Regions from separate parts of the Metabacillus elymi genome, predicted to be linked through region 2. Evidence: predicted binding sites of a transcription regulator. Region 2 holds the regulator's gene; the other holds the start of a gene.
What was found. Region 2 encodes LexA, which represses DNA repair genes until DNA is damaged. Its sites were predicted from a motif close to CGAACATATGTTCG; they were not measured.
Positions count from the first base shown of each region.

Region 1: HUW50_RS06505 (RpnC/YadD family protein) is a predicted target of LexA. The motif match lies at 7,531-7,544, and genes of this name have one in related genera.

Region 1 covers NZ_CP055263.1:1,330,804-1,341,943, forward strand. Annotated here, with positions in the region: one part of gene prfB (peptide chain release factor 2) at 1-893, opposite strand, end outside; one part of gene prfB (peptide chain release factor 2) at 895-966, opposite strand; gene secA (preprotein translocase subunit SecA) at 1,092-3,602, opposite strand; gene rbsK (ribokinase) at 3,755-4,648, opposite strand; gene hpf (ribosome hibernation-promoting factor, HPF/YfiA family) at 4,705-5,259, opposite strand; gene HUW50_RS06495 (hypothetical protein) at 5,728-5,991, opposite strand; gene HUW50_RS06500 (hypothetical protein) at 6,116-6,355, opposite strand; gene HUW50_RS06505 (RpnC/YadD family protein) at 6,477-7,481, opposite strand; gene HUW50_RS06510 (flagellar protein FliT) at 7,837-8,190, opposite strand; gene fliS (flagellar export chaperone FliS) at 8,190-8,591, opposite strand; gene fliD (flagellar filament capping protein FliD) at 8,609-10,636, opposite strand; gene flaG (flagellar protein FlaG) at 10,655-11,005, opposite strand.
Region 2 covers NZ_CP055263.1:4,411,491-4,422,630, reverse strand. Annotated here, with positions in the region: gene HUW50_RS20340 (YneF family protein) at 1-79, opposite strand, end outside; gene sirA (sporulation inhibitor of replication protein SirA) at 165-614, opposite strand; gene HUW50_RS20330 (DUF896 domain-containing protein) at 799-1,029, opposite strand; gene HUW50_RS20325 (YneB family resolvase-like protein) at 1,261-1,917, opposite strand; gene yneA (cell division suppressor protein YneA) at 1,989-2,300, opposite strand; gene lexA (transcriptional repressor LexA) at 2,457-3,080, shown strand; gene glnA (type I glutamate--ammonia ligase) at 3,241-4,575, opposite strand; gene HUW50_RS20305 (MerR family transcriptional regulator) at 4,633-5,037, opposite strand; gene HUW50_RS20300 (methionine gamma-lyase family protein) at 5,143-6,417, opposite strand; gene hflX (GTPase HflX) at 6,410-7,630, opposite strand; gene HUW50_RS20290 (trimeric intracellular cation channel family protein) at 7,898-8,521, shown strand; gene HUW50_RS20285 (hypothetical protein) at 8,737-9,075, opposite strand; gene HUW50_RS20280 (hypothetical protein) at 9,401-9,787, shown strand; gene HUW50_RS20275 (hypothetical protein) at 9,930-10,265, opposite strand; gene spoVK (stage V sporulation protein K) at 10,432-11,140, opposite strand, start outside.

The sequences.
Region 1 (11,140 bases), 2.7 Mb from region 2:
ATTTGGCTGCCCCAGCCGATGTCCTTTTGCTCACCACGGATTTCCGCAAGCTCAGCTTCTTGCTCTTCAATTCGTTTTTGATATAGCTTAGCTTGAAGCATTTTCATAGCACGCTCACGGTTTTTAATTTGGGAACGCTCTGTTTGACATGTCACAACAATATTTGTTGGCACATGTGTGATACGAACAGCAGAGTCAGTTGTATTAATATGCTGTCCACCAGCTCCACTCGCACGGTACGTATCAACTTTTAAATCTTCAGTCCGAATTTCGATATCGATTTCTTCATTAAATTCAGGCATAATCTCACAGGAAACGAATGAAGTATGACGACGGCCTGATGAATCGAAAGGTGAAATACGTACTAAGCGATGAACGCCTTTTTCTGCTTTTAAGTAGCCATATGCGTTATGTCCTTTGATCAGGAGGGTAACACTTTTTATTCCAGCCTCATCACCTGGTAAATAATCAAGCGTCTCAACCTTGAAGCCTTTTTTCTCAGCCCAACGTGTGTACATACGTAATAGCATTGAGCCCCAGTCTTGAGACTCCGTTCCACCAGCCCCTGGGTGTAGCTCAAGAATCGCATTATTTTTGTCATGCTGCTCACTTAGTAACAGTTGAAGTTCAAAGTCATTCAACTTCCCTACTAAATCCTTGATTTCAGAAACAAGCTCTTCCTGTAAATCCGCATCCTCTTCTTCTTTCACGAGTTCATAAGTTAATTGAAGATTCTCATATGACTCATTTAACTCATGAAACTGGTCAACCATTTCTTTTAATGCGTTTGTTTCATTTATTACCGTTTGTGCAGCGTTTTGGTTATCCCAAAAATCAGGTGCAGTCATTTGCCCTTCTAGTTGCTGAATACGAGCTTCTTTTATATCGAGGTCAAAGAGACCCCCTAAAGTCCGCTAAACGTTTAGCTGTTTTTTCAAGCTCTTGTCGAATTTCTACTAATTCCATTGCAGTCACCTCGGGTTTAATTTGTGTTGTCAGGATAAATCCGCAAACAAGAGAGAGGTGTAATGTCACCTCTCTCAGTTTAAGTAATTTCTATATTATATACCTTTTTCTCTATTGAAAGCTATTTATTGGCCACAGCAGTTTTTGTACTTTTTACCACTGCCACAAATACACGGCTCATTTCGACCAATTTCAACGACTTTACGAGACGGTTTTTTCTTTGGCGGTTCATCGCCTTCTTTTGGATGAACGGCTGTTTGGCCCTTCGCTACCTCTTGACGCTCAAGATTATTGCGAATTTGTGCTTTCATAATATATTTCGCAACATCCTCTTCAATGGAGGCAATCATGTTTTCAAACATCGCAAAGCCTTCCATTTGGTATTCACGTAACGGATCATTTTGACCGTATGCACGTAAATGAATACCTTGACGAAGCTGATCCATCGCATCGATGTGATCCATCCATTTTGAATCAACCGCACGAAGAAGAATAACTTTTTCAAACTCACGCATCTGCTCATCGCCGAAGTCTTCTTCCTTCAAGTTGTACAGTGCGATTGCTTTTTTGCTAATAAGCTCTGTCATTTCTTCTGGATCTTTTCCACGAAGGTCAGATATTCCAAGTTCACCTTCTTGAAGAATGTTGGCATTCATATAATCGATAATACCTTCTAAGTTCCATTCTTCCTCAACCTCATCTTGTGGTGTATAAGTAGCTACAGTGCGCTCAATCGTTGACAGAAGCATTTTTTCAACAATCTCACGAAGGTTATCAGAATCAAGAACTTCAAAGCGTTGTTTATAAATAACTTCACGTTGCTGACGTAATACATCGTCATATTGTAGAAGCTGTTTACGTGCATCAAAGTTATTACCTTCAACACGTTTTTGTGCAGATTCAACAGCACGAGAGACGATTTTACTTTGAATTGGTTGCGTATCGTCCATACCTAGACGATCCATCATATTCATCATATTTTCTGAGCCAAAGCGGCGCATTAACTCATCTTCCATAGAAAGATAGAATTGTGTTGCCCCTGGATCACCTTGACGTCCTGAACGTCCACGAAGCTGGTTATCAATACGGCGGGATTCATGACGCTCAGTCCCGATAACCGCTAAACCACCTATCTCACGAACTCCATCACCAAGCTTGATATCTGTACCACGACCAGCCATATTTGTTGCAATTGTAACAGCTCCACGCTGACCTGCATTTTCAATAATTTCTGCTTCCTTCTCATGGTTTTTTGCATTCAACACATGATGGGGAACTCCTTTTTTCTTAAGAAGCTGAGAAATTAATTCAGATGTTTCAACAGCAACCGTACCAACTAAAATTGGCTGACCTAGATCATGACGTTGTGATACATCCTCGACAACTGCACGGAATTTCCCTTCCATGGAACGGTAAACTAAATCAGCTTTATCATCACGAGCAATTGGCTTGTTCGTTGGAATTGCGACAACCTGCATGTTATAAATGTTGCGGAACTCTTCTTCCTCTGTTTTCGCTGTACCAGTCATACCAGAAAGCTTTTTATACATACGGAAGTAGTTTTGGAATGTGATTGTTGCAAGTGTCATGCTTTCATTTTGAATCTCTAGACCTTCTTTAGCTTCAATTGCTTGGTGAAGCCCATCACTATAGCGACGTCCCTTCATTAGACGACCAGTGAACGAGTCAACAATGACAACCTGTTCTTCTTCAACAACATAGTCAACATCGCGCTGCATCACAAATTGTGCTTTTAACGCTTGGTTGATGTGATGATTTAACGCAACATGGTTGATATCGAAAAGATTTTCAATTCCAAAGGCTTTTTCAGCTTTTGTCATACCGTCCTCTGTAAGCTGAACAGCCTTTGTTTTCACATCATATGTAAAATCTTCTTCCTGCTTTAATTGGCGAACAAAGCCATTCGCTTGGATATAAAGCTTTGTCGATTTCGCAGCTTGTCCTGAGATAATTAACGGTGTTCTCGCTTCATCGACTAAGATCGAGTCAACCTCATCGATTACGGCAAAATTAAGTGGACGTTGTACCATTTGCTCACGGTAAAGAACCATATTGTCGCGCAAATAATCAAATCCAAGCTCATTGTTAGTTGAATATGTAACATCTGCAGCATATGCTTCACGTTTTTCATCTTTGTTAAGTGAGTTTAAGTTAAGACCAACTGTTAGGCCAAGGAATTCAAATAACTGTCCCATTTCATGTGCATCACGACTTGCTAAATATTCATTGACTGTGACAACATGTACACCTTCACCAGATAGCGCATTTAAATAAACAGGCATTGTTGAAGTTAAGGTTTTCCCTTCACCTGTTTTCATTTCTGAAATATTCCCTTCATGTAAGGAAATACCACCCATTAACTGTACCTTGTATGGATGTAAGCCTAACACACGCTTCGCTGCTTCACGAACAACAGCAAACGCCTCTATTAAAAGATCGTCGAGTGATTCACCTTTTGCAACGCGACCCTTAAATTCTTCTGTTTTTGCTTTAAGATCATCATCAGATAAACCGCTCATTTTACTGCTTAATGCATCAATCTGATCAGCCATCTTTTCATAACGATTTAACGCACGTTTGTTAAAATCAAACACCTTATTTAAAATTCCAAGCATCATAACGCTCCTCTGTGTTTAGAGTGAAATTATCATTTTTGTTTGTTGATTGTTTTTTGTTAAACTATCCTTTATTTTAGCACTATTTGAGATGGGGTACAACCGGGTGCCTGTCACCGCCCGAATTTTGTCGAATCGCTCTGGTGAGACAATTACCGTGTAGAAATAAACTCTTCCGCTTCCTGTAATGTCGGCATCCCCGCTTGAGCACCAAGTTTAGTAACAGACAATGCTGCAACTGCATTGGCAAATTGGCAGGATTCTTTTAAGGCAGCACCATTGCTTAAAGAGAAAGCTAACGCTCCATTGAAGGAGTCTCCTGCACCAGTAGAATCAACAGCTTTGACTTTATAGCCTTGGATAAAAGTTTCTCCATTTTGATAAAGCATTACACCTTTTGATCCTTTTGTTACGATGCATTTTTCTTTAACTTGGATTAATTCTTCGTCAGTCATGTCATTTCTAGATAAGAGCATTTCTTGTTCGTGTTCGTTTGGTGTTATGTAATCTACTTGTAGGATTAGTTCCTTTGGTAGTTTTTGAATCGGAGCAGGATTTAAGATCACTCGCACGTTATGTTTTCTTGCTAGTTGAACAGCTTCAATAACACTTTGTAATGGGACTTCGAGTTGTAAAAGCACGATATCACTTTCAGCAATGATGTGTTCATGCTGTTTAACGACTTCAGGTGTTACAAAATGATTTGCACCAGATACGATGATAATGCTGTTATCTCCATTGGAAAGAGTTATCGAGGCAATACCTGTTGAAGTTTCGGGGATGGTTTTAACATTTTCCATTGAAACTCCTTGAGCGGTTAAATGATTTTTTAATTCACTCCCAAATGCGTCGTCTCCTACGCAGCCAATCATTGTGACCTCTGCTCCTAATCTAGCAGCTGCAACAGCCTGATTTGCACCTTTTCCACCTGGAATTGTGAAAAAGGATTCCCCTAAAACGGTTTCCCCGACTTTTGGAATTGTATTTGTTTTCGTAACAAGGTCCATGTTTATACTACCTATTACGGTAATTTTAGGTTTACTCATCAATTTCTCCCCTATGAAATAAAATAACAGCGCCCTAATTAGGCGCTGTCCTTGTTTTATACGTGAGGCTCAATTAAGCCATATTTTCCATCTTTACGTTTATAGACAACATTCGTTTTATTCGTTTTAGAATCCGTAAATACAAAGAAACTATGACCTAACATGTCCATTTGCAGGATCGCTTCCTCGCTGTCCATCGGCTTTAAGTTAAAGCGCTTAGTACGAACAACCTCTTCCTGATCTTCCTCATCTAATGGAGCGTTTTCTTCAGGTAGTAAATTGCTAAATACAAACTTTGGAGCACCCTGCTCACGAAGCTTGCGATTGACTTTTGTTTTATGCTTACGAATTTGACGTTCTAATTTATTTACCACAAGATCAATGGCTGCGTACATATCTTGATTATGCTCCTCAGCACGGAGCACAAGATCTGTCATTGGAATCGTTACTTCTATTTTTGACTCCTGGTCATTATAGAATTTTAAGTTTACATTTACATTTGCGTCAACTGAATCTTCAAAGTATCGCTCAAGCTTACCAATTTTCTTTTCTGCATATTCTCTTAATGCTGGAGTTATTTCAATGTTTTCCCCTCTGACGTTATATCTCATGATTGAACTCCTCCTTTATGATAAAGCTATGTATACTTAATTCTATATTTCCCTGCTTGTCTCCTGCTAAAACGTAAAAATTTCGTGAAAAATTTGTGAAAAATGTTGAAGATTGTTTTATTTTTGTAAATACAGGATTAAGTGTAATAGTATATGCGCTTACATTTGGGGATATGTATTGGTTAATTAAGGTACAAAAAAACTTACTAAATTACTTTAGTAAATTCAGAACTCTTTAAGGTTGTTGATTGGCTAGAGCAGGAATGGAACTTTTCGTTTGTTCCACATATCGATATCACGAAAATGTGATTCGAATATAATCGAATTCCCTTCGTTTTTGCCACATTATTTCGAGTGAATTTATGATAGTCTCCAATTTTAAAATGCCGGCTGATACCTGCTTGTTACTGCATTGCTTGGACTTTTCCGGGTGGTGACAGTGCACGAGGAATTTGGGGCTGAAGTGTATTACGATTGATTTATTTTACGAAGTTTTTTCTCATGTTGTAAAGTTTTTACGGAGATAAAATCAATCGTTTCTTGTGACTCTGTTAGTCCAACACGAAAGCCATCCTTTTTCTTCTCTATTCTATCTAATCGGTCATCAATATTGTCGAATCTTTTATCAACTTGTTCAAATCTTTCATCAGCTTTTTTAAACTTTTGATCCATATGATCTGAATGTATTTTTAATGCATTGAGTATTTCCTTTAGCATTGTTTCCTGTTCCATTATGATACCTCCTTCATTATTATTTCAAAGTCATTATGACTAAATTTACATACTCTCCCTAGAAGATTTTATGGATGAGCGAATTATTATTCTGGACATACATTTGGGTCTTAGACTTATTTTCCTAATTGTTCATATATTTTCTCTTTAGTTCCTCCACTATCTCAATTGATAGCTTTACATACTTGGATACTAGATCTACAGGCATACCATCTTTCATTAGTTCAACTGCAACCAGCTTCTGACGTTCTTCAATTCCTTTTTCTCGTCCCTCTTCTCTTCCTTCTTCTCTCCCTTCCTCTCTTACCAACCTCTTCAATTCCCCAAAAGTCGGCGGCAAATTGTTTCGATCTAAATACATCATTTCTATTTCCTCCTTTGTAAGAATGATTTCTTCCCGTAGTTTTTGTGTTAATTCAAATGGGAGTTGTAATAGATATAATCAATGAAGTATATTAATGCGGATAAGGATAAATATATTTCCCCTAATTGTTCAGATATTCCCCCTTCAATTCCTTCACTATTTCACTTGACAGTTTTACATACTTGGCAACTAGTTCTACAGGCATACCATCTTTCAAAAGTTCAACTGCAACCAGCTTCTGACCTTCTTCAATTCCTTTTTCTCGTCCCTCTTCTCTTCCTTCTTCTCTTCCTTCTTCTCTCCCTTCCTCTCTTACCAACCTCTTCAATTCCCCAAAAGTCGGCGGCAAATTGTTTCGATCTAAATACATCATTTCTATTTCCTCCTTTGTAAGAATGATTTCATTCTGTAGTTTTTGTGTTAATTCAATCGGGATTTGTAATAAATAATCAATGAAGTATATTAATGCGGATAAATATATGTATCGTTCTTCTTGGGGATAATCATTTTTTTGCAACACTAATTGGATTAATTTTCGTTTAAAACGATAACGCTTCTCTGAGTCATTTTTTGCTTCATTGGCAAGCTTTCCAGCTAATACTGCAATAGCAAATGGATTACTCGATTGCAGAAGCTTTGTTTTATCTTGATCAATAAATTTGTAAATATTATATTCATAAGTTAACACTGTTCCATAAGATGTACGATGAAACGTGTTAGGTCGGAAGTGTTTGGAGGTATCTGTTAATAAAGCAATCGCAACAATTTCTTGGTCGTATTTATCAAATATTCGATAATAATAACGAAACATTCTTTTTGCAAAGTCAGGATCACGATCTCCCTGTACTTCAATGTGAATTAACAGCCACTTCTCCTCTCCACTTTTTAGAAATACTTTTACAATTTGATCAGCAACTTGTCTTCCTTTTCTTTCATGAATAATTTCCTGAAAAAGCTCCTGTTGTAAAAATTCAGGTTCCTTTAAAAAATCAATTTTTTCATACAGGTCAGTTACAAAAAATAAGACAAACTCCTCAAACAACTCATAGATTAACTTTTTCCATAGACCATCATAATCAACAGTTCCGTATTCTCGAGGTTTCTCAAAAACCCTGTTTAATAACATTATTTTATCACATACCTTTTTAATTTTATACATTCATTGCTTAATGTACAGAACATTTGTTCTCATTTATTTTATCATATATTTATCTCATCCTCTACCTCTTTTCACGAAAAAAACTCGCCATGAAAGACGAGTTTTACTGTGTAATATAGGGTTGTAACTGAGTCTGAACGGATTCTTTCCATTTTATATAGATATGAACTAATTGCGTTTTAACAAACTCGTGAAGTTTTTTTAACAGTTGTGAAAATGGATGCCTCACCGACTAAAGTTAAAATCACTTGATCAAATGCAGAGTTAGATGTGAAGAATCAACTCATATTGATCACTTGTTAAGGATACCATTACGGTTCACCTATTTTCGTTTATCATAGAACATGCCATCAGATGTGGAAATGCCTTGATATGGATTGACATATTGTTGATTGGACGACTTCGTCTTTTTTAATTGCATCATGTCTTGTTGGATTTGTTGCTTAATCTCAGTGAATCTTTTCGTAATAACTTCATTCCAAGTGACAATTTGCTGAAATAGTTGCTGATCATTTTTAGTAAAAGGTGGCTGAACATCGCTTAAGAGCTGATCACGATTTTCTAACAAAGATGTTATCTTTTCAATACATACATCTCTTGCTTCCTTTGCGATCGGCTGTGACACCAATTGAAAAAGCTGTTCGGTTACTCCGTATACTTTTTTTAATCGAGACACTACGCTTGACCGCCTTGACGATGCTGTTGTTGACGAGTAATTTGAATAACCTGCTTCCATGTATCGCGGAATTCAACAACCAAACCTTCAACTTCCTTTAAAATTGACTCATCATTCTTCACATTCGCTTCCGTTAAACGATGGTTAATATAGTCGTACATAACGATCATATTTTTAGAGATTTCCAGATCCATATTTAACGTGACCATGAGTTCTGTAATAATTTTCTGTGCTTTTTGGATATTGGTATTTTTATTTTCTATTTCTTTATTTTCAATTGCTGAGCTAGCTAGTTTAATAAATTTAAGACAGCCATTGTATAGCATTAACGTAACTTCACCTGGGGAAGCGGTTGTTACTGCATTTTGCTGATAGGCTGCGTACGGGTTATTCATTGCCATAGGTGACACTCCTTTTATTATGATGAGAATTGCTGCATGAGATAGGACATTTGTGAATTTGATTTTTGGATTGCTTTTTCCATTGCTGTGAACTGTGCCCAGTAACGGTTTTCGACTTGTGTTAGGCGGTCTTCAAAGCGATCCATTTGATCTGTAATTCTGTTAAGGTTTTTCCCTAATGTAAAAGTATCATTAGTTGCATTTAAATTTCCTGCTTTAGTTTTAATACTGTCCATTGTATTTGTTAAACTGTCATATAGTCGATTTAGAATTCCTTGTTCTCCACTTGTAGAACCGCTGCTAGTAAATAGCTTTTCTACAGATTCTGGATTTTCTTCAATTGCTTTCCGAAGCTCATCTTCATTAATAACTAACTTTCCACCTTCAAGATAATTCGACGTTGTGGTTATCCCGATGCTAGATAATTGTTTAACGTTGGAATCAACTGTTGCATTACTTACTGGTGAATAAAAGTCAGTCCGCATTTTTGAAAGTAGGCCTGAAAGTAAGGAATCTCTGCGAAGTAAACCACTTCTCGCCATCTCTTCCCATTTTTCCTGTTGCTTTTCAGATAGCCCTTCTCGCTCTGTATCTGTCAATGGCAAATAATCCTTGTATTTCTCCTCATTCACCTTTGTTTGAATTTTTTCAATTAACTCATTGTAAGAGTTAACAAACTTTGTAATATTTTCAACGACTTTATTTGTATCGTTAGCAACGTTAATCGAAATACTCGGTTCTGTACTTAACAGCTTATCCTTTAACGTAAATGTCACACCATTCATGTCAAACGTGTTTGATGTACGTTCAGTGCTGAGTCCGTTTACAGTAAAAACAGCATTATCCCCACCTGTTTCTGATCCACTTCCAAAGCGTAAAATATTATTTAGAAAACCAGGTGTAGTGATGATTTCATTTCCAGCCTCGTTAAAATCACCAGTTTCTTTGCGAGTTAATGTTACTTGGTCTGTGAATGTATCATAATAAGCTGATAGGCCAGCATCAGAAGAAGAGATTTTACTTAATACTGAATCAAGGGAATCTGAACCTTGGACAAGAAATCGTTCGTTTACCTGACCATTTGAAGTATGGGAACCAATATCGAATGCAAAATACATTTGTTCATAAGCTACTTTTACTTCCGTATCTTTTGCTTGTTGATTTGTAAACGTAATTTTCCCACTTTCATCAATTTTTGCAAACACCGAGTTATCAGCTGCTAAAAGTTCATTTTTATTTGTACCGCTATTTCGATAATCAATACCGTTAATTGTAACAACAACCTCGTCCTGTAGAGATATAGGACTCTTGGCTAATTGGATTTCTGTGAAGTCGGCTGTTGGTTTTAAAATTTCAATTTTTTTAGTTGCTGCAAAATCAACCTTAATTGTGCTTCCTTTAGAAATTTCATCAAAGAACTCCAGATTGCCGTCTTTATCAACTCTTACATCTCCAGTTTGAAGAGTAGCTGCTGGATCAGTGATGATATTAAATGACTTTCCATCCACCTTAACTGTTGTATGGTTAGCAATTTCCTGTAATTCTACACCTTCTGCCAGAGTTAGCTTGAATGTTTTTCCGTTGGCTGATGGAGATATAGTTTGAGTTTCAACACTCCCAGAAGTCCAACCAAAGTTTGTATTAGCAAAGTTATCTTTCATGCTATAAAGACTTACCGATGCATCGATCTTAGTTCCAGTTTTAGAAATTGCACCTGCATTCACCTTTGTTGCAGCTGTTGCAAGCTGATCAATTCTTGAAATTGTAAAGGATGATAGGTCTGCTGCACTTTTTGCAATAGCAGTTATTTTACTTTCGTTAGACGAGGTAACAGTACGTGCACCAAAATTAGATGATAGCTTCATATCAAATGTTTGATTTCGGAAGTTTAATAGCAGTGTGTTCATCTCGCGATAAGCATCACGCTGCCATTCTATAACTTGTTTATTTTTCGTTAATTTATCTAGCGGCATACGTTCTGCCTTCATTAGGTCAGATACGATCGTATCAATATCCATACCACTAGCTAGTCCACCTATTCTCATTGCCACTCCATCCACCTCCTAAATTTTTTTATCGACGATTAACCCAACAAAATCGGTCATGGCAGTATAAATGTCTAACCACTTTTTTGAAGGAATTTCTCTGACTATCTCATTTGTGTTGTTATCAACAACAGTTACGTAATATTCATTTAGTTTTTCGTGAAGTTCAAATTTAATATGGGTATTAGCCGGTTGTAATACTTCATTAATTCCATCTATGACACGTTCCATTTCCTCTTTAGATGGCGATTTTTCTTGTATATTTTGCTTAGCAATTATATTAGGTTCGATCGTTTCATTTTGGCCAGTTGGTTTTGTTGTTTCAAAGTTGTGAAGTGCTGGCTGTGAAGATAGTTTTTCTACCGACATTAGGAACACTCCTCTGATTATTCTCTATTATTTATATCGGCTATTAGTTGGTAAAGTTTAAATAAATGGAGAAATAAACTGATAAGAATTCAATTTTATCAAAATAGTATCTATACCTTACTTTTACATTATTTT
Region 2 (11,140 bases):
TACGCGCAATGAAAAATCCTAGTGCAACTCCAGCAAGTAGTGCTAGAATGCCTACTAGAATAACAACCCATAATTCCATTATTTTTCCTCCTTCGTGTTGTCTATCTTACAGTGTACTAAACCCTACGATATTATACAACATTTGTACTATAATTTCTTCACTTTTAACCAAAATTTCTTTCTTTTATCGGATTTAACCAACCATATCTTTCACCTTGTAAATCCATCGCTAAAAAACAAGGATCAAATTTCCTTAGAACTTCAAAGAAAATCGTTTCTGCCTCATAGCTTCCATCAGAGGAAAGCTCTAAATGACGGTCTTTTACGATTAATGTAGCATTCCCTCGATTAGCCTTAAGTTCGATCTTATGTATATGGTGAATATTTTGATAATCAGGACGATTTGCTAAGTGAGTACCAAGTAGTTGATGTATAAATAATGAAGGAATGGGCTTAGTAATATAATTAATTTGTCTTTCAAGTGTAGCCACATGATTTGAGCGAACTGTTGTCCAGTGAAAATCCTGAAACAGGTGATAAATTTTTGACTCCCGACCAAAGTAGTGACTAGCAAATTCTTCTTCTATTAAATAAATATAATAGTGTCTCACCATTTCACTCCTCCTCTATCATCTATTTCTATTATTATAAAAGATCATCAAAGCAAGAATTGTCTTAAGACGGAGAAAGAAGCCACTATTTTTGTCGAAGAGCTTAACATTTTTTATTTATATTTGAAAAGAAAAAAATGTGAAATATTTTAAATAAAAAAAGAATAAATCATTAAGATCTATTCTTCTAATGAAGATTAAACTTCTTCTCATCTTTTAATTTTTGTGGTGTTACATCATTTCCATTTGGATCAACAACTGTTACACCTTTTAAAGTATTTTTCATTGACGAGCGAAAAGCTTGTAAATATTGTTGACGTAGAGATTGCTGTTCTTCTTGTTCTTTTACTGATAAGCCTTCTGATTTTGATTTTTTTGATAATGCATTTATTCGATCAATTTTATCTTTAGGTAACATATTATTTCATTCTCCTTAGGCTTTTATGTATATTAGTCAACCAACTCGATCTTCCTAGGTAAATCATCCACAAATAGTCCAATGTTAATTTTACAATCCAAATCAACTAGTGGTTTTACATTAACAATGTAAAATCGTGATTAACTTACATGTCATATTACTAAAAGAAGACAGAATTGACAACTCCTATGCAACCTAAAGCAGAAAAATCATATAATTAATTACTATTTGCTAGTTATGATCGATCGTTTCACTATCAATATATTCTTTATATCTTCTATGAACAGTAGCTTTACTAACATCATAACCTACACCTCTTAGTGTAGCTGCAATCTCATGAAAAGTGAGTTTCTTACTACGTAATTTAATTATTTCCTCAATTGGTACATCAATTTTTTCACGACCTCCACCCTTATCTATATTAGATAAATTATCTTGTGGTCTATATCCTTTTGCGATTGCTCGATTCATTCCTCTTTTAATCTTATAATTTACGAGTTTTCGTTGAAATTCTTCAACCGCTGCAAGTATATTTAATACCATGATATCACTTTCAGATAATTCCGGCTCCCCTTGTTCATTAAGAGTAAATACCTTTGCATTTAATTTTCTTATTTCATGTAAAATAGCAATTTTAGCATGTCCGCGTCCTAAGCGGGTATCATCCTGTACAAGAAGCAAGCCCGCTTGTTTATCTTTTATAAGAGCAAGTGCCTCTATTATTCCATCTCGATCGATGTCATATCCGCTATGCCGTTCTTCAATTATCTTTACTACATCTATGTTATGTATTTCAGCAAGCTTTACTAATTCCTCTTTTTGCCTCTCAATTGAGGTATCTTGAGTCTCTTTATTTGTACTAACTCTACAATAAATGATGGCCTTCATTTCGGATCACCCTAGCTAATAAAATTGTATCATTTCTATGTATAAGAAAAATCCAGTAACTAGATTACTTTCTATTCACTAGCAATCTGTTCAAATTGGTATATTTGTTCTTTCTCTACTGGTACAAAAACTAAATCACCTGGTTTAACTACACTTGAATTCATTTTATTTTTATCTTGCACCCATATTACAAAATCTTGCTTTGTTATGTTAGCATTTTCATGGAATTGTTCAGCAATACTCCATAAGCTATCCCCTTCTTCAATTTCTACTTGATGAAATTTTTCTAAATTTTCATTTGTACCAGTATATGAAATAGCCCCTGTAACAGCTAATACCACAGCAAAGAAAGATAGAATATAAAATATTGTTTCTTTTTTCAATTTTACCACCCCATAAGAATATTTGTTCGTATTTATATTTTCAGTATAATACGAACAAACATTCTAGTCAACTGTTTACTCGAACTTATGTTTGTATTAATAGGTAAATGATGCTATAATAAATATATATTACAGGAATCCGAGGTGTCACAAAGGATGACGAAACTATCAAAAAGACAACAAGATATATTAAGTTTTATAAAAGATGAAGTACAAAAGAAAGGCTATCCGCCGTCTGTAAGAGAAATAGGCGAAGCAGTTGGCCTTGCATCCAGCTCTACTGTTCATGGTCACTTAGCTAGATTAGAATCAAAAGGATTGATTCGTCGTGATCCTACTAAACCAAGAGCAATAGAAATCTTGGAAGAGGAAGAAACACTTCATATTCCAAGAAGTAAAGTTGTAAACGTGCCGGTGATTGGTAAGGTAACGGCGGGTTTACCGATTACAGCAATTGAGAATGTTGAAGAATATTTCCCACTCCCTGATCGGTATGTAAATGACGAGGAACATGTTTTTATGCTAGAAATTATGGGGGAAAGTATGATAGAAGCTGGTATCCTAGATGGAGACATGGTCATTGTAAGACAGCAGCAGACTGCTAATAATGGTGATATTGTTGTGGCAATGACTGAAGAAGATGAAGCAACCTGTAAACGATTCTTTAAAGAAAAGGATTATATTCGCTTACAGCCAGAAAACTCTACTATGGAGCCTATTATTTTACGCAATGTTAGTATTTTAGGAAAAGTAATTGGGGTTTATCGGACGATCCATTAAAAGCTTGCCAATCGGCAAGCTTTTTTCATATACTCTAAGATAATTACATCGTTTTTATCTGCAAGTTTTTCATTTAATAAACTACTAAAAACAAGTATTTATTTGACCTGAAGTTTAATCAAAAACCCCTTAGCACAAATTGTGTTAAGGGGTCTTATTATTAATACATTGACATGTATTGTTCTCTTTCCCATGGGTGTACTTGTGTACGGAACATATCCCACTCAATTTCTTTAGCTTCGATGAAATGCTCAAATAAGTGCTCGCCTAACGCGTGTTTCATTGTGCTGTCAGCTTTTAGTAAATCTAATGCTTGAGCAAGAGTTGCTGGTAAATCAACGATCCCATTTTCAATACGCTCTTCTTTAGACATAACATAAATGTTACGATCAATTGGTTTTGGTGCTTCAAGACTATTTTTAATACCGTCAAGTCCAGCAGCTAAAAGAACACTCATTGCCAAGTATGGGTTTGCAGCAGGGTCAACACTACGTACTTCTACACGTGTGCTTAATCCACGGGATGCTGGAATACGAATTAATGGACTTCTGTTTTGTGCAGACCAAGCAACATAACATGGTGCTTCATAACCTGGTACTAGGCGTTTGTATGAGTTTACAGTTGGATTTGTTACTGCAGTAAACGCTGATGCGTGTTTAATAATACCTGCAATAAATTGTCTAGCTGTATCACTTAATTGTAGGTCAGCGCTAGTATCTAAGAATGCATTTTCACCATTGCGGAATAATGATAAGTTCATGTGCATACCAGATCCGTTTACACCGAATAATGGTTTTGGCATAAATGTAGCGTGTAGTCCATGTTTACGAGCAATTGTTTTAACAACTAATTTAAATGTTTGAATATCATCACATGCTTTGATTGCTCCAGCATATTTAAAATCAATTTCATGCTGTCCAGGTGCAACCTCATGATGAGAAGCTTCAATTTCAAAGCCCATTTCTTCTAATTCTAGAACAATGTCACGACGGCAGTTTTCACCTAAGTCAGTTGGTGCTAAATCGAAATAACCACCATTGTCGTTTAATTCTAGAGTTGGTTCGCCTTTTTCATCTAGTTTGAATAAGAAGAATTCTGGCTCAGGTCCTAAATTGAAGTCTGTGAATCCAAGCTCTTCCATTTCAGCTAATAGACGACGTAAATTGTTACGTGGGTCACCAGCGAATGGGGTTCCATCTGGATTGTAAATGTCGCAAATAAAACGAGCAACTTGGCCTTTTTCAGCAGTCCAAGGGAAGATAACGAAAGTATCTAGATCTGGATATAAATACATATCAGATTCTTCAATACGTACAAAACCTTCAATTGAAGATCCATCAAACATCATTTTGTTGTCTAATGCTTTGTCAAGCTGACTAACTGGGATTTCAACGTTTTTTATCGTTCCAAGAATATCCGTAAATTGTAAACGGATGTATTTTACATTATTTTCTTTTACTAAACTTACAATATCTTCTCTTGAATATTTAGACATTGAAAATCTCCTCTCTACAGGCAAAGAATTTTTATAATTAATTGGAATTACTCATAATTAATGAAAAAACCTTGACATGTCGCCATGTCTTAAAGTTGGTCGATTAAAGCGACCCGCTTGCATTAGTTCGGATTTCAGTAGCTTGCGCAATTCCGCATCACTTATGTCTGGCTTCTCAACAGTTTTAGGTTGTTCCAGTTGAGCTTCTTTATGCGCGCTATCATTTCTGGAGAAAATTTGTTTAATTCCTGCTAAATTTACACCTTGCTCAATTAAGTTACGAATCTCCAATAACTTATCAACATCATTAAAAGTGAAAAGTCTTCGATTGCTCTCGGTTCTAGCGGGAAAAATCAATTCATTCTCTTCATAATATCGGATTTGTCTTGCAGAAAGATCTGTTAACTGCATAACAATTCCAATCGGAAATAGGGGCATTGAGCGTCGAATATTATCACTCATGTTATTCGCTCCTTTTGTTTAACTATTTTTATTATAATTCATGTTATATTATGTGTCAATATTATGTGAGAAATTATAACATCATTTTCAAATATAAATTACTAGTTAACTATTTATCGTGAGCAGCTCTTGATCTAGTAAAGAATCTATAGCTGAACAAATCGCTATTTTAACATGGGAATATGTGAGTCCTCCTTGAACATATGCAACAAACGGAGCTCTTATTGGTCCGTCTGCAGATAGTTCAATACTAGCACCTTGGATGAATGTTCCCGCAGCCATGATTACATCATCCTCGTAACCAGGCATATAGTTCGGATATGGTGTCACATGTGAATTAATTGGTGAAGCATATTGAATTGCCTGGCAAAAAGCAACCATTAGCTTAGCATCATTGAATTGAACAGATTGAATTAGATCTGTTCTCGTACTATTCCAGGATGGATTCGTCTGCAACCCAAGTTCTTCTAAGAAGGAAGATGTGAAAACAGCACCTTTAAGAGCTTGTCCTACAACATGTGGTGCTAAAAAGAATCCTTGATACATTTCTTGTAAGCTGTAAAGGGAAGCACCTGCTTCTGCACCAATGCCAGGTGATGTCATCCGATAAGAGCATGCTTCCACAAGTGATTTTTTACCTACAATATATCCACCTGTTTTTGCGATTCCTCCACCTGGATTTTTTATTAATGATCCCGCCATTAAATCTGCACCTACGTGGCATGGTTCAAGTTCTTCTACAAACTCACCATAGCAATTATCGACAAAAATGACAACATCTTCTTTCAAAGATTTTACAAAAGATATCATTTCTTCTATTTCAGCAAGTGTAAATGAAGGACGTGTTGCATAGCCTTTTGAGCGTTGAATACCGATCATTTTTGTCTTGTACGTAATCGCATTCTTAACAGCATCGAAATCAATTTCCCCATTTTCGCGGAGATCAACGGTTTTATATCCAATCTGAAACTCCTTTAATGAGCCTATTCCACTTCCTCTAATCCCTACAATTTCTTCAAGCGTATCATAGGGTTTACCAGTAATATATACAAGTTCATCCCCTGGTCTTAACACACCAAATAATGCTATTGAGATCGCATGAGTACCAGATATGATTTGTGGTCTTACCAAACCTGCTTCTCCACCGAATACATCTGCATATATTTCTTCCAATGTGTCTCTACCTATGTCATCATAACCATAACCTGTAGTCGGAATGAAATGAGAATCACTAACACGGTGCTTTTGAAAACTTTGAAGGACACGAAATTGGTTTGCTTCACTTTGTCTCTCAATCGCCTCATGAACTTCCTTTATCTTTTCTTCTACCTTAGCTACCATTGGTGCAAGTTCTGCACCATGTTTTAAATAATTAAACATTATTCTTACCCTCTCCATTATACTTCTCTAGCTGTCCATTTATTGAATGAGTTGGGAGTACGAATCCTTCAATTTCATACAGTTCATACTGTTCATTAAAAATTAACTTTTTAATCAATGATTCTGTTTTTAATTGAGATAGTAACCTTCCTTCATTTGCAGGTATTTTCACACTATATTGATTCATTACATCCTTTGCAAAACTCTCTACTTGATCCATCAGGGTATCCAAATCCTCTTTTGAAAATGCGGTAATTTGGATATACTCTTCATTCGGTGATGGTACAAATGAGCTTGGTGCTTGATCCTTTTTATTGTAAACAGTTAGAATTGGGATATCTGTTACGTCTAACTGCTCAAGAAGTTTATAAACGGTTTGTTCATGGTTTGCATAATCCTCATTTGAGCTATCCACAACATGTAAAATCAAATTTGCTTCCTTCACTTCTTCTAATGTAGAACGAAAGGCAGCTACTAGCGTTGTTGGCAGATCTTGAATAAACCCAACTGTATCTGTAATAAGAGCTTGATAATTAGATGGTAATACCACCTTGCGAGTCATTGGATCAAGTGTTGCAAATAATAAATCCTCTTCAAAGCTTCCTGCTGTTGTCAAACGATTAAATATTGTGGATTTTCCCGCATTTGTATAGCCTACAAGAGCAATTTGAAAAGCTTGATTTTTTTTTCGTCGTTCTCTATATCTATTTCGGTGACTAACAACTGTTGCAAGCTGTTGTTTGATTTCATGGATTCGATTACGTATATGTCGACGATCTGTTTCAAGTTGTGTCTCACCAGGTCCCCTCGTCCCAATTCCCGCACCTTGACGTGAGAGTGCAATCCCCTGTCCAGCAAGTCTTGGTAACAAGTATTGAAGTTGCGCTAATTCAACCTGTAACTTACCTTCCTTAGATTTAGCTCGCTGTGCAAAAATATCTAAGATAAGTTGTGTACGGTCAATGATTCTCACATCTAAATTAGATGATAAATTTCTTAGTTGGCTCGGTGACAACTCATCATTAAAGATAACTATATCTGGCTCAAGCTCATCAACTAGATTTTCTAATTCTTCAACTTTTCCTTTTCCTATGTATGTAGCTGGGTGTGGTCTGTCACGTTTTTGTATGATATTAATTAACACTTCACCATTTGCGGTCTTTGTTAATGAAGCTAGTTCTTCCATGGAATATTGAAAATGATCATCCAGCATTGTTTGAAGCTGACAACCAACTAAAATGACTTTTTCTTTTAAAACATCAATTGTATTATTCAATAAAACCCTTCCCTTACGCTGTTTTAGCAATCTAATCATATCAAACATTTTGATATTTCACTAATTATTTCTTTATTATATACAGAAAATAACTTCTTTATCTTTTTGTATTACTTATTCATGAAAAAATCATTGACCTTTCCATATTTGAGCTTTAAAATCAAGTTCAACTACAAGAGATCGGACATGGAGGATTCAAGAGATATGACATGGGAAGTATTAAGTATTATCGGGACGATTGCTTTTGCAATAAGCGGAGCAATTGTAGCAATGGAAGAGGAGTATGATATTTTAGGGATATATATACTAGGTATTGTCACAGCATTTGGTGGCGGTGCAATTCGAAACCTTTTAATTGGAGTTCCGGTCACTGCATTATGGGAACAAGGGGTACTCTTTCAAATTGCCCTTTTTGCAATGACAACTGTATTTCTTTTTCCACATAGTTTATTAAAGCATTGGCATAAATGGGGTAACTTTACTGATGCCATCGGTCTTTCTGCCTTTGCCATTCAGGGAGCACTTTATGCGGTGAACATGGGTCATCCAACAAGTGCAGTTGTTGTTGCAGCTGTCCTAACCGGAAGTGGCGGAGGGATTGTTAGAGATTTACTAGCAGGTCGTAAACCATTAGTGCTTCGAGCAGAGATCTATGCATTTTGGGCGATAATTGCAGGGCTTCTAATCGGTTTTGAAGTTGTCAAACAACCTATTGAATTATATATTTTATTCATTGGAATCGTTGTTCTCCGTGTATTTTCCTATACGTATAATTGGAAATTACCAAATCGCAGTTTACAAACATTATCAAAAGAACAATCATTATAGAAATATGCCTATAATACTAATAATCTAAGAATTAGGAGAAGAACAACTTATTAGTTGTTCTTTTTGTTTATAGTTACAAATAATAACATTATGTAAACTTAATTGGTGTTAAAATACATTCTTTTTGATTTTACAATTAAATGCATAATGTCTGCCTCATTACTTTTTAATAGAAAAAAAGAAACACGCACCACTGTGTCATGTTTCTAGTGACATTAGCTAATTTTTTGAAGAGAATGTCTTGATTGGTTTACTTTACATTTAATATATGTCTGAGTTGTATCAAACATATCCGCTACGTACATTGTTGCTCCATAATATGTTTTTTCTTGGGACATTTCTTTATCCACTATATAATCATATATTGTTGCTTCTATATCATTAAAAAACGGTAGGATTTTTTGATTATTTGCTAAAATTTGATAAAGCTGTGTTATGAGAAACGGACTTTTACCAAACTCTTCTTGTAATTGATCAATAACATATTCGTTAAGTGACAATTCATTTTCAACAAGATATTTAAGCTCTTCTAAAAATAATTTGTTATCACTCATCCTGATCACTCCCTCTTATACTTTGTATTTTATCATCGTCACAAAAATATTGAAAGCGTTATCAATATTGATTTCTATAGCTTTTTTCGAATGAATAGTATGAGTTTAATGCTATTTATATATGACTCTATATATTTTTTCATTTCAATCTATAAAAAATAAAGAAATGTATACAAATCTTTTTTATTACATTGTTTCTACACAGAATTGTTGGGTTAAAAACAAGTTATAGTTATATTTATGTCTATATTAAATATAGCCTCACGGTTTTATACGAGAAGAATAAGTTATAATGAACGATCTTTTTGAAAGGTGTGAGTGATTCGTGAAATGGAAAAATTATGGGTTATGGGTGTCAATTGCATCTGTTTTATATATGGTCATTAATGATCTAGGGTATCAGATTGATTTAACGCGTTGGGACACATATGTTACTGCATTATTAGGTATATTGGTTGCTTTAGGAGTTATTTCAAACCCTGAGAGTGGTAAGGGATTTTTCAATGCAAAAACACCAACTGAACATGTTCCTACAAATAAAAATAATCCTACTAATAATTCCAATTATGGGAATAATGAAACATCACAAAACGAAGAAATAACCAACTTAGATAATCCACAAGATTACTCAGAACATATAGATAATTCATCAGATAATCAAATATCCGAAGAAATAACACCTTATCGTAGATATCCGCCAGATGAAAGGTAAAAAGCACACAAGGTACCTTAAAACCAACTCATTTATTAGGCTTTCGTGTTGTTGAAAAGATCAAAAATCTTTAAAAGTAAATATTTATTCTAAAAAAGGGTATAACTCATTTATATCACTTGAGTTATACCCTTATCCTCATTTATTCAAGTTTCTCGATCTTCACAAGTCCACCAATATGATTTTCAGATTCCACATATGCCAATATTTTATCCTTCACTTGAATGTTATCTTCAATTGGGAACTTCACATTTTTACGATTAAAGTAAATTTTAGTTGTCCCATCAAGAGATTGACCATAATAGTCATTTCCACTTATTTCAGTAATAACATATGTAAAGGTTTTATATGAATCTTGCATTTCCACATCTTTTATTGGTTGATTTGTTTCTAGTTTTTCAGATGGTTTCCAAAAGTAAACACCAAGTACAAGTAGCACGCTAAGTAGAATTAAGAAAGTGATTAGTTTTCCTTTCATTTTTACCTCCAAAAAATTAAATCTGATATATCATGTATGACATAAGAGTCAAAAAAAGAACGGCAAATGATGAGAATAAGAAAAAATTAAAATGTTTTCTGATAAACAGAAAAAGGTGATTGTCTCTATTGTTGAGCCAATCACCTTTTTTCCATTACAGACTTCGTTAATTTGCCTTTTCATCTGTTAACACTAAATCTTGGCCCTTAATTGTTAGAAGGTCCTCACGGTTATATTTATCTGTAAGTAATAAGCGCATTGCTTGAGAACGTATTGATTTCTCTATGATATTTCTAACATATCGGCCATTACTAAATTTTGCTGGAGGTGTCATCGTTTTAACAGACATTAAATGTTCCCTAAGTTTTATTACTGCCTCATCATTAAAGCGATATTCCCGCTCAGACATCATCCGGTCAGAAATTTCCATTAGATCATCAACTGAATAATCAGGAAAATCTACAACTAGTGGAAACCTTGACAATAGTCCGGGATTTAGAGATAAAAAGTTTTCCATTTCTCTTGGATACCCTGCAAGTATTAATACAAAATCATGTTGTTTATCCTCCATATGTTTTACTAATGTATCAATAGCTTCTTTGCCAAAATCTTTTTCCCCACCTCTAGCAAGTGAATAGGCTTCATCAATAAATAAGATTCCACCTAGTGCTTTTTTTATAAGATCACGAGTTTTTTGTGCCGTATGACCAATATATTCTCCTACAAGATCAGCTCTTTCAGCTTCAATTAGATGCCCTTTTGACAAGACATTCATTTGAAAAAACAACTTCCCAACTAACCTTGCTACCGTTGTTTTACCAGTTCCTGGATTCCCCTTAAACATCATATGGAGGGCTTGTTTTCCAGCCTTTAAA